DNA from 2 places in the Desulfuribacillus alkaliarsenatis genome. Region 1 is predicted to be linked to the other one. Evidence: riboswitches for the same ligand, from Rfam matches in the RefSeq annotation. Region 1 holds a riboswitch; the other holds the start of a gene.
What was found. A riboswitch is a leader RNA that binds a small molecule or an ion and turns the genes downstream of it on or off. The one in region 1 is predicted to bind S-adenosylmethionine.
Positions count from the first base shown of each region.

Region 2: linked by a shared signal. The riboswitch ahead of BHF68_RS00675 (methionine ABC transporter ATP-binding protein) and the one ahead of BHF68_RS12295 (trans-sulfuration enzyme family protein) in region 1 are both predicted to bind S-adenosylmethionine.

Region 1 is NZ_MIJE01000033.1:83,856-90,214, reverse strand. It holds gene BHF68_RS12305 (polysaccharide deacetylase family protein) at 1-464, opposite strand, end outside; gene BHF68_RS12300 (D-alanine--D-alanine ligase family protein) at 581-1,528, shown strand; SAM riboswitch class I at 1,576-1,675, shown strand; gene BHF68_RS12295 (trans-sulfuration enzyme family protein) at 1,773-2,924, shown strand; gene sleB (spore cortex-lytic enzyme) at 2,994-3,683, opposite strand; gene BHF68_RS12285 (M23 family metallopeptidase) at 3,868-5,061, shown strand; gene serC (3-phosphoserine/phosphohydroxythreonine transaminase) at 5,133-6,221, opposite strand; gene BHF68_RS12275 (nucleoside kinase) at 6,351-6,359, shown strand, end outside.
Region 2 is NZ_MIJE01000001.1:133,052-139,410, forward strand. It holds gene BHF68_RS00665 (MetQ/NlpA family ABC transporter substrate-binding protein) at 74-913, opposite strand; gene BHF68_RS00670 (methionine ABC transporter permease) at 947-1,627, opposite strand; gene BHF68_RS00675 (methionine ABC transporter ATP-binding protein) at 1,617-2,648, opposite strand; SAM riboswitch class I at 2,766-2,877, opposite strand; gene cimA (citramalate synthase) at 3,026-4,645, opposite strand; gene BHF68_RS00685 (sensor histidine kinase) at 4,923-6,305, shown strand.

The DNA of each region.
Region 1 (6,359 bases):
TCAAATGTTAAGATAACAGGAGTTTTTCCTGCTGGTACGTCCATATTTCCTGTAACGAAATCTCTAGCCGTAACCAGATAGTAGCCTTCTTCATATAATACTTTTAAGTCATTTCGGAAATTGTCAGCAGTACGCTCCCATTCGTCTTCTTTATCACCAATAACGTGATACATTAGGACCATAACTTCACCTAACTCATTAACCTTTAATTCACGAAGCTGCTCATCAGACAAGGCAGGTTCGTCTGTAATCTCAGGCTGAGCTATTTCGTTATTGTTGTTATTGTTACTGTCAGTGCCATTTTCAAATTTATCATCTGATAAGTCTTCATTTTCAACATCTAGGCTTGTGTCAGGTTGCTCAGGCGTGCCTGCAGAATTTTGACAACCGATAAGAATTAGCAGGGATAAGGACATAATTAATAGAATAATAAAAGTATGTTTGATTGGTCGACTAGAGTACATTTAGATGCTCCTTTGTATTATAATGAAATAACGTATTGGCTTAATTATAACATAACGCATTATTAAAATATTATAATTTGAACTGTTTTTTAACATTAAATTAAGGAGGCAATAACTTGAATAATATAGCTGTAATATATGGTGGTATTTCGAACGAAAGAGAAGTGTCACTTAAGAGTGGATTAGGTGTATGCAAGGCATTAACTGAAAAAGGTTACAATGTTATAGCACTAGAATATGATAATCACCAACAGTTAATCAAACAATTACTAGCGGATAAACCTGACTTTGCCTATATCGCATTACATGGAAGATACGGAGAAGATGGGAGAGTACAAAGCTTATTAGAATTACTTAATATCCCATATGTAGGTTCTGGGGTTCTTGCAAGTTCCTTAGCTATGAATAAATCTTTATCAAAAAAACATTTTGCATTAGCTGGTATTAAAGTAGCTAAAGAGCTTATTGTAAAACCTGATGAAATTAATCTAAATAGAGAGTTAATAATTAACAAAATTATAAATATCTTTAGCTTTCCAATTGTAATCAAGCCAAATCAAGAGGGCTCAACGATAGGCTTAACTATTGCTTATGATAAGCAACAGCTTTTAGAAGGTCTTAATACAGCTGTTAATTTTGATTCAGAAATATTAGTTGAAGAGTATATAAAGGGTGTTGAAATCACAGTTGCCGTATTAGGTACAGGTGATGATATACAGGCTCTTCCAGTCATAGAAATAGTACCTAAGAATAGCCATTACGACTATGAATCAAAATATGCGCCTGGTGGCTCTGAGCACATAATACCTGCTAGAATTTCTAAAGAGAACACTATAATAGCTCAAGATTGGGCTATCAAAGCACATAAGGCATTAGGTTGTGAAACCTATTCAAGGGTAGATTTTATTGTACCAGAAGGACAGCAACCTGTAATTTTAGAAATAAACACATTACCAGGTATGACTCCTACTAGCTTATTTCCTGATGCAGCTAAAAGTATCGGCCTAGAATATCCTGATATGCTCGACAGAATAATCAAAATTGCAAAGAAAAAATATAAATAACTTGACTTATTCGATAAATTTGCTATGATTTAACGTAATAGAATATACTCTTATCCAGAGTGGTGGAGGGACTGGCCCTATGAAACCCGGCAACCTATGAAATTCATGAGGTGCTAAATCCTGCAGAATACTTCTGATAGATAAGAGAAAGTGCGAGTTTAAAAAGCTTTCTCTTAAGAGAAAGCTTTTTTCTTATATAAGCATAATTAATACAATTGAAATAGCATATATTGGAGGTTAGATGATGAAATTTAATAAAAACACGATTTTAGCTCAGGTTGGTGTTATTAAAAATGAAAAATATGGTGCAATTAGCACACCCATTTATCACTCAGCTACTTTTAGACATCCAGCAATAGGTGAAAGTACTGGTTATGATTATTCAAGAACTTCTAATCCAACTAGACAGGAACTAGAAACAGCACTAGCTAGTCTAGAAGAAGGTAAGTACGGTTTTGCTTTTCCAACTGGAATGGCTGCTTTAACTACTATTTTCGGTTTGTTCAAGTCTGGTGATCATGTAATCCTATCAGAAGATTTATATGGCGGCACATACCGATTATTAAAACAATATTTCAATCAGTATGGCATAGACGCAGATTTTATTGATACTACTAATCTTATTGAAGTTGAACAGACATGGAAACCCAATACTAAAGGTTTATTAATCGAAACGCCGTCTAACCCATTAATGAAGATTACAGATATCAAGCTGTGTGCCAAACTGTGCAAACAATTTAATGCATTATTTATAGTAGATAATACATTTATGACACCATATTATCAAACACCAATTAATTTAGGTGCAGATATTGTAATTCACAGTGGGACAAAGTATTTAGCGGGCCATAATGATTTATTGGCAGGAGCAATTATTACGAATGATGCAGACCTTGCAGATAGAATCGGATTTTTGCAGAATACAACAGGATCTGTCTTGTCAGCGGGTGACTCTTGGCTACTCCTTAGAAGTCTTAAAACATTAGGGTTAAGGATGGAACGTCAGACGAAAAATGCACAGGCCATCGTTGAATGGGCTCAAACAGAGGGATCTAAATGGATAAATCAAGTATATTATCCATCTATAAATGAACAAGGGTATAATATTCACCTCGGACAAGCTACAGGTGATGGGGCAATGTTGTCAATTCGTTTCAAATCAGAACAATTAGCTATGGACTTGCTTTCCAAGTTAGAGCTATTTTCTTTTGCTGAGAGTTTAGGAGGAGTAGAATCATTAATTACGATTCCTTCCAGACAGACACATGCAGATATGCCTGAGGATTATCGGAAAAAATTAGGCGTAACAGATGATTTATTACGAATATCTGTAGGTATTGAAGATTGTAATGATTTAATTTACGATTTAACTCAAGCAATTAACAAGTGTATATAGAACAGAGAGACAGCCTTAGTAATTATAATTACTTAGAGGTTGCCTCTCTTTTGCTTTTATTAATTATATTTAATAAGCGAATATATGCCTGCCTATTTGTTTGATTTGTGGACGACTCCAAATCCACGGGCTAGTTGAAGTTTCTGGATTAAAGAAATACAATGCTCCATTTGTTGGATCCCAACCATTTATGGCATCCATCACAGCTTGTCTTAGATTTGGGTCAGTTGGTGTTAGCCAGATTTGTCCATCTGCGACTGCAGTAAAAGCTCTAGGTTCAAAGACAACCCCAGAAACAGTATTGGGAAATTGTTGGTTTCTTACACGATTTAATACGACAGCCACAACTGCGACTTGTCCAATGTAAGGCTCACCTCTAGCTTCTCCGTTAACCAAGTTAACTAAAAGATTAATCTCTTGGTCAGTAAAGCCCCGTGCTGGCCCTGTAGCACCAGCTAAGTGAGTGTTTCGTCTTAAAGCTCCCCAGGTTTGTGGACCTGCAATTCCATCAACAACTAAACCATAATCCCGTTGGAAATTTCGTACAGCTGCTTGTGTTCTCCAGCCGTATATTCCAGTGATTCTAAAAGTATAGTAACCTAATTGATTTAGTCTAGTTTGTAGCTCAGTCACATCATTTCCCTGGGCACCATATCTAAGCACCCTTGCTGTCTCTTGTGTTTGCCAATATGTAAGAGATATTACATTAAGTATTAAGATAAACGTTAGAAAGATTAAAACTATTTTTTTGCTCTTCATGATTATAACCTCCTAGTTGATGGTTGTTTTTATTATTTGTTAATAAGATTAAAAAATTCCTTTTTCTAAAAAAATGGTTTATCTTTGAATGCTTATAATTTAATTAGAAGGGTAGTTTTTAATTGTTATATCCTGTACAATCAAATATATATAACTATCAATGGGAAAACAGGAGAGACATAAATTGAAAAATAAAGTTCAGTTATTACTAGTTACTTTTTTTTGTTATTTTATACTAATAAGCTTTACAGGGTATTATCTATACCAAAACCAAACTGTAGATGTAATAGCAACTGATCATAATAATGGAATTCCTAAACAAATACTTCCACTTTATATTACTGAGCTCACTTTTGTGTCACCAGTATTAGATAAGGTAATCAATTATCAAACTAATGGTTATAGATACCAGCAACCAAAAAACTCTGAAGGATTAAACTACATTTCATTAGATAATATAGAAAGTATTTTAGATAAATCTATAACTTTTACATTGGATGAAGATGAAATGTTATATCATATAGAATATGATAATAGAGAATTTCAACATTATTACGGAACAGACATCGGTAGTGAGGGTTATCGTATATTTCCGTTGCGTGGTGGAATTGTCAAAGAAAATACAGATACGATGTTAATAAGTACGGATTTTCTGAAATATGGAATTGGATATGAGGTTATAGAAGTAAATATAGACAAGGATAATCAGAATATTTATGTTTCAGGTCAGATAACGAAGGTTTTTGGTGAGACTCAGTTGCCAGCAAATGATGAATTACCAGTGAGCGAATGGGATTATGAAAAAAGGCTAGCTCATTTAGAGCATTTAATGAATCCAATAGAAGGTTCACACGTTAGCACGAGACCATCTCAATGGCCAGGGGCTCCTAGGTACTATAGGAATGGATATCATGAAGGATTGGATTTTTATTCCCATACTTCAGGAATTATTGTAGATAAGAATACACCAGTATTAGCGATGGATGATGGTATTGTAATTAGGTCTGACTTGGGCTATATAGAACTGTCCAGTAGTTATAGAAACCAAATTTTACAGGAAGCTATGGGTAGATTTATTACACCAGAATATATATTAGACATGCTTCGTGGTAAATCAGTCTGGATAGAACACAATAACGGTGTTGTTGCTAGGTACGTGCATTTAGATTCTATTATGCAAGATGTTCAAGTAGGGGAACCTGTAAAAAGGGGACAAGTTATTGGTAAGGCAGGTAATACAGGCACAAGTTATAGTTTAATAGGTAGTGACCAGGGGGTTCATTTGCACTTAGATATAATGATTCATGGGCAGCTCTTTTGGGAGAGTTTAACAACAGAGGAGATTGTAGCATTGTTGCAGACGTTATTTAATGATTAAGTAAAATTTTAAAATAGAAAGAGCAGCATATCAATGTTATGCTGCTCTTAATTATATTAATTATTGGTTAATTATTGGTTGTTTTTCTGGAATTCAGCCATAAATTCAGCTAAAGCAAGGCAACCTTCCTTAGGCATTGCATTATATATAGACGTTCGCATACCACCTACAGAACGATGACCCTTAACTCCTATTAGACCTTTACCTGCAGCTTCAGCAATAAACTTAGACTCTAATTCACTATTAGCTATAGTGAAAGTTACATTCATTGTAGATCGGAATTCTGGCTGTGAATGACCTTTATAGAAGCCTGAACTTGAATCGATAGCTTGATAGATGTAAGATGCTTTCTCATCGTTATGCTTTTCCATAGCTATTAAACCACCTTGCTCTATAACCCATTCAAGCATTAAATTAACCATATAAATACTAAATGAAGGTGGGGTATTATAAAGAGAATTATTTTCAGCCATAATGTCATAACGAAGCATAGATGGTAAGTCTTTATTACTAGCTTCGATTAAATCTTTACGAATAATAACAATTGTAACACCTGAAGGACCAAGGTTTTTCTGAGCACCAGCGTAAATAAGTGCAAATTTATTTGCATCAAATGGTTTGCATAATAAATCACTCGACATATCAGCAATTAATGGAACGTTATTGATTTCAGGAAACTCTTTGAACTGTGTACCATAGATTGTATTATTTGAAGTAATATGTACATATGCTGGGTTGTCACTTAGATTTAAAGATGTTAGTTCAGGTATGTACGAATGGTTTGCATCCTTTGATGATGCTGCAACATGGGTTTCTCCTATAAATGCGGCTTCCTTGCATGCTTTATCTGCAAAACTTCCAGTAACAATGTAATTTGCTTGCGTCCCTTGCTTAAGGTAGTTCATTGGAATCATGGAAAATTGTGTTGTAGCTCCGCCTTGTAAAAACAATACACGGTAATCATCATTCAACTGTAATAATGATTTTAAACGATTTTCCGCTTCCGAAACAATTGCTTCAAATTCTTTTGAACGATGACTGATTTCCATTACTGACATTCCAGTGTTATTATAATTTAAAAGCTCTGCTTGAGCCTTCTCTAGAATTGATAACGGTAATGTAGCAGGTCCAGGATTGAAATTGTACACTCTTTTAGTCATAATAACTAGTAACCTCCTCAAAATGTTTATACTTTTAAATAATACATATTATTATAATCTATAATTGCTAACTGTAAAAGAATTATTCTGCATAAATTTTATATTCAAGTGGAAGGAGCAAAAATATTTATGGAATTG
Region 2 (6,359 bases), on a different contig from region 1:
AAATAGATAAGCGTGTGTAAGGATTGATATACCTTACACACGCTTATCTTATGCATTGTTTATATTGGAAATCTTAGTAGCGGACTTGCGCTGGTACTACAGCACCCTCATATTTTTCCTCGATGAATTGTTTAACCTCAGCACTTAGAAGAACTTCAGCTAAAACAGCGATTGCTTCGTTATCCTTAGATTCAGCACGGATAGCTAAAACATTTACATACGGAGACTCCGTACCTTCAATTATTAATGCATCATTAGCAGGTACGAAATCAGCCTGTAAAGCAAAGTTTGTATTTATTACTGCAAAATCGTATTCATCAATTGTTGGAGCTAATAGGGAAGCGTCAACTTCAACAAATTGAAGATTCTTTGGATTATCAACGATATCCTGCAGTGTACCTTTTAAGCCCACACCATCCTTAAGTGTAACCAGATTATTAGCTTCCAATAATGCTAGCACACGACCTACTTCACTTACTGCATTTGGCAAACCAACCTTTGCTCCATCAGCTAATTGATCGATGCTGTTAATCGATTTAGAGTAGCCACCCATTGGCTCAATGTGAACGCCGATAAATGGGATTATGTCGTTGCCTGTTTCTAATACGTAGTTTTCTAACCATGGCTTATGCTGAAAATAATTAGCGTCTAAATCTCCACCAGCTAAGGTTTCATTAGGCATAGTGTAATCATTGAAAACTCTAATATTAAGATTGATTCCTTTCTCAGCTAAAATCGGCTTAATATATTCCAAGACTTCAGCGTGTGGAACGTCAGTAGCACCTACTGTTAATGAAACATTGTCTGTTGCTGCAGGGCTACTGCCACCGCAAGCAGTTAATACAATAGTTAATACTGCTAATAGAGCAACTGTGAATAAAGTTTTTGATAGTTTGTTTTTGTTTTGAAACATGATAACCCCTCCATTTTTTATGTTTTATATATATTAACGATGGTTGACCTTTTTAGATAACCAGTCGCCAAATGATTGAATGACTTGCACCATTAAAACTAGTAATACAATGCAGACATACATGACTAATGGCTGATTGCGCTGAAAGCCATAGCGGTATGCCATATCACCTAAACCACCACCTCCTACAACACCTGCCATTGCCGTATAGCCTACCAAAGCAACAGCGGTTACAGTAATACCTGCAACTAATCCTGGTAAAGACTCAGGGATTAACACCTTGAAAATTATTTGTCGCAGATTAGAACCCATTGCTTGAGCAGACTCGATTATCCCTCTATCAATTTCGTTGATAGAAGTTTCTACTAATCTAGCGAAGAATGGAGCGGCACCGAAGGATAATGGCACTACCATCGCCTCGTAGGAAATTGCTACACCCATAATCTTTCTTGTCAAAGGAATTAACATAATTAGTAGTAGGATAAAAGGAATTGAGCGTAAGATATTTACGACAGAGCCTACTGACTGATTTATTATGTGATTCTCTAAAATGTGTCCTTTGCTCGTAAGGGCTAGGACTATGCCGATAGGGATTCCAATGACCGCTGCAATTACCGTCGGCCAGAATACCATATAGAGTGTTTCGTAGCTAGCAGTGCCTATTAGACTCCAATTTAACTGCTGGAGATCAGCTAGTAGATTTCTAAAGTCCATTTGTTAACACCTCAATTCGGATGTTATTTTCTTTTAAATATTTTAGAGCGTTCGATATGTTTTCAGGTGCACCCTCAACCGTCATGACGAGAGTTCCATAAGGGGTATCCTGAATACGATTTATTTGTCCGTGTAAAATATTAATATCTATATCATGAGTTTTAATCATATCGCTAATTACAGGATTACTAGTTGTTTCACCTAAGAACGAGAGCTGTAGTAGCTTATGTGTTGCTGAGTCTTTACTAGCAAAATTAGCTAGTATTTCCTCGGGTACTTCAACATGGGTTACCTGCTTAAGAAATTCATGTGCAATCTTAGTCTTAGGCTGGCTGAACAACTGTAGCACTGTACCAAGCTCAGCTATTTGACCTTGATCAATAACTGCTACACGGTCGCAAATGTTTTTAATGACTTCCATCTCATGAGTGATTAACACCATGGTCAGACCAAGCCTGCGGTTAATGTCCTTTAGCAGTTCAAGAATAGATAATGTTGTCTTAGGGTCTAAAGCAGAGGTTGCTTCATCGCATAATAAAACCTTAGGATTATTAGCAATTGCTCGGGCTATACCGACCCGTTGCTTCTGACCACCGCTTAACTGAGCTGGATATGAATCTGCTTGGTTCGTTAGTCCAACTAGGTGAATTAGTTCATCAACACGTTTGTTGATATCAGCCTTCTTCATGCCTGCTATTTCTAGTGGATAGGCAATGTTACCACGGACTGTGCGTGCGCTTAAGAGGTTAAAGTGCTGAAAAATCATACCTATTTCTTTGCGTTTCTCACGTAGCTGTGTGGTAGATAACCTGGTAATATCCTGATTATCTATGATTATGTTACCAGAGGTTGGAGTCTCAAGCATGTTAAAGCAACGAATTAGCGTGCTTTTACCAGCGCCACTATAGCCAATTATGCCGAAAATCTCACCTTGAGTAATTTCTAAGTCAATATTTTCTAAGGCAACGATCGATTTGCCGTTAGTCTGATATACTTTTTGTAAATTATCTACTTTAATCATAGTGTTTGTGCTCATGGTGAACCTCCTTTTTAAAGATAACTAAAATGAAAAATATAAGGCTTCACAAAATGAAAAGCGCCCTTCATAAGAAAGGGCGCATAACTAGTAAGTCGACCTCTCTCATCTATCAAAGCATACGCTTTGCAGGAATTGGCACCATAGTGAACAAAAATCGTTCACCGGTTGCCGGGTTTCATCGGGCCAGCCCCTCCACCTCTCTGGATAAGAGTATATATCCAAGTATTTAATTGTTTTAAGTTATATTTCGTAATTAGAAGTTGCAAATCATAGTATTCAGATGTGATTTGTTGTTAATTGTTTGTTTTAGCTTGATGAAATATTAACATGGGATGCTATATTTAGTCAACAGGAAAATTTTAATGATTTAAAATTCCTTTTCTCTCTAATTGAGTATTATCGATAATAGCTTCATCTTCCTTGCCTAATAAAGCGTATCTGTAGCTATCTGTTAATGCCTGCCAGCTAGCGTCGATAATATTTTCAGAGACACCAACGGTACTCCAGTTTGTTTCACCATCACTTGATTCTATAAGCACACGAATTTTAGCGGCAGTTCCGTCCTTCTCGTCGATAACACGCACCTTATAGTCCGTTAAGTATACATCCTTAAGGGTAGGGTAGATATCCTCAAGGGTTTTTCTTAGTGCATTATCAAGGGCGTTTACTGGGCCATTTCCATCATCAGCCGTTATCGAAGTGGTACCACTACCATTAATTTTTAATTTGACAATTGCATCAGATGTAACCTTTTGGTCACCACGTTTTTCAATAATTAGCTTAAAGGAATCAAGGGCAATTATTTCTTTTACCTCAGAAAAGGCTTTGCGTAGGAGTAGCTCGAAGGATGCTTCAGCAGCTTCAAACTGATATCCCTGGTGCTCTAGCTCCTTAATTTCATTAATGATTGTTTTCGTTTCAGGGTGTTCTTTACTAACATCTAAGCCCAATTCCTTAGCTTTAAAGAGTACATTACTCTGACCTGCAAGCTCGGACATAAGAACACGACGCTGATTACCAACGGTTTCTGGCTCGATATGCTCATAAGTTTTGGCGTTTTTAAGGATTGCACTAACATGCATACCACCCTTATGGGTAAAGGCACTGCGCCCGACAAATGGTTGATTCGAATGATGAACAACATTAGCAATCTCACTAATGTAGCGAGAAGCTTCAGTTAAATACTTTATATTATCTCCGATACAATTATAGTCAGATTTTAATTGCAGGTTTGGGATAATAGAGCACAGATTTGCATTTCCGCAGCGCTCCCCAAATCCGTTCATAGTTCCTTGTACCTGTGTAGCTCCAGCTCTCACAGCTGCGATAGAGTTAGCAACAGCAAGCTCACCGTCATTATGGGCATGGATGCCAATTGGTGTCGTTAACGCTTGCTTAACCTTAGCAACAATATCTTCAATTTCATGGGGTAAAGAGCCACCATTAGTATCACATAAAGCAAGGCAGTCAGCGCCACCACGTTCGGCGGCTTTTAATGCTTCAATTGCATATTCTGGGTTTGCCTTATACCCATCAAAGAAGTGCTCAGCATCAAAAATAACCTCAAGGGAGTTAGATTTTAAATAAGCTACAGAATCTTCAATCATCTTTAAATTTTCTTCTAAGGTTGTTCGTAATGCTTCGATCACTTGGAAGTCCCAGGTTTTTCCGAAAATCGCAATAGCTTTAGCACCTGACTCTATTAAAAAGTTTAAATTAGAATCATCTGCTGGACTACAAAAGGCTCTGCGCGTACTACCAAATGCCGTAAGCTTAGCGTTTTTAAATGAGGCCTTAGAAGCTTGTTTGAAAAACTCTAAATCCTTTGGGTTAGAACCAGGCCAGCCACCTTCTATATAAGCAACACCTAAGCTATCTAGTTTTTTTGCTACTTTGAGCTTATCTTCACTTGAAAAGCTGATACCTTCACCTTGGGTTCCGTCACGCAAGGTTGTATCATAAATATATACATTCTTCATTGATACGTTCACCTCTGATTCCTCTATAAATGACAACCATCCATTAATTTATATATTCAAATAATATATCATAAATAGTGCATAAAAACCACTGTGAAAACGCTAGTGTAGACAACATAGGTAAAATTAATATTATAATTATATAAAAAATTTCTAGGACGATAGTACCTGTAATGCTATAATATTACAAGGAAACAAATATCGACAAAAATTGACAAACGACAACTGTTAATAGCTATACTCTAACAGTACTTAATTAGTTGAGAAACTGGAGGTTATGAAATTGATTACACCGATATCGTTTGTTTTTCAATCGGTTCCTGAGGCAATTGTGTTTGCAATCTTTTTTGTAGCGCTTATGGGAATGCGAGTAAAGGATAATTTAATTAAAGCTACTTTAGCTGGTGTTCTTTTAGCTAGCTCTACTGTAGTATTTTGGGCTGTAGAGTTACCATTTTTAGTACGATTTTTTCTGCAATTACCAGTGTTTTGGATTATTTTATACCTGATATTTAGAGCTCCGTTCAATAAGGTTATGATTACAGGAACAATTGCTTTTGGTTTATTAATAATTGCTGAAACTATAAGCCTTGAATTAGCGTTACTTATTTTTGGAATAACCCACGCAGATGTAATGCAGAGTGATTTCTTGAAAATAACTGTGGTAAGTGGTGGATATGTGGTTTTGTTGATAATATCTTGGGTTATGAATAAGAAAAGATGGTCATTGTTCAAGCAACAAGAGCAAATAGAAATGTATACTACAAAAGATGTTCGAAAAATTAATACATATTTAATGGTGCTTGTACTTCAAGTATTACTGATTGTAAGCATTAACCTTAGTTATGTTACGGGATTCTTTCAATTTAGCAATCTAGCATTTCACATAGTTACTTTTGTCTTAATTATTGTAACTGGCTTTTTATTGTTTTTTGCACATAACATCATTACTATATCGGCTAAGGCTGGTGAACTAGAAGCTCATAAAGAATATTTGAAAAATGTTAATGACCTATTTGTTACAATCCGCGGTCAACGACATGATTTTTTGAACCACTTACAGGTAATTCACTCTTATGCTAAGATGGGCAAAACAGAGAAAGTCCAAGCATATGCAAATAGCTTATTTGCAGAAGTGAAGGAAATTAGTAAGATAACGATACCTAACAACGCAACCCTTAGTGCACTATTGCAAACTAAAAATGTCTTAATGGAATCAGATGGTATTGAACTCGATATAAACGTTAAATCTAGTTTTCAAAACACTGCATTAAAGGATATTGAGCTAGTAAAGCTGGTTGGAAATCTTTTAGACAACGCTAGGGAAGCAATAATCGAAAATGATGTAGTAAAAGAGCAGCGAAAGATAATACTAAAAATATTTGATGATGCAGACTATACTCATTTAGTTGTCAACAACCTGCGTCCTACGTTAACGGAAGAACAAATTCAAAAAATGCTCGTATCGGGCTATACAACAAAAGCCAATCATACTGGCATTGGATTGTCGATAGTACAACAGATAGTTGAAAGATACAGTGGGATTATGAATGTAACTAGCTCCGAAACTGATGGAACGGTAATAGCAATAGCAATGCCTATAGTAAATAAAAGTACACCTGAGCTAACGAATACAGAAGCACCAACAATAATGCGATAAGCAAATAAGTTTAATCTATCTAAATGACTAGTATTTTAGCTACCAATAACTTGG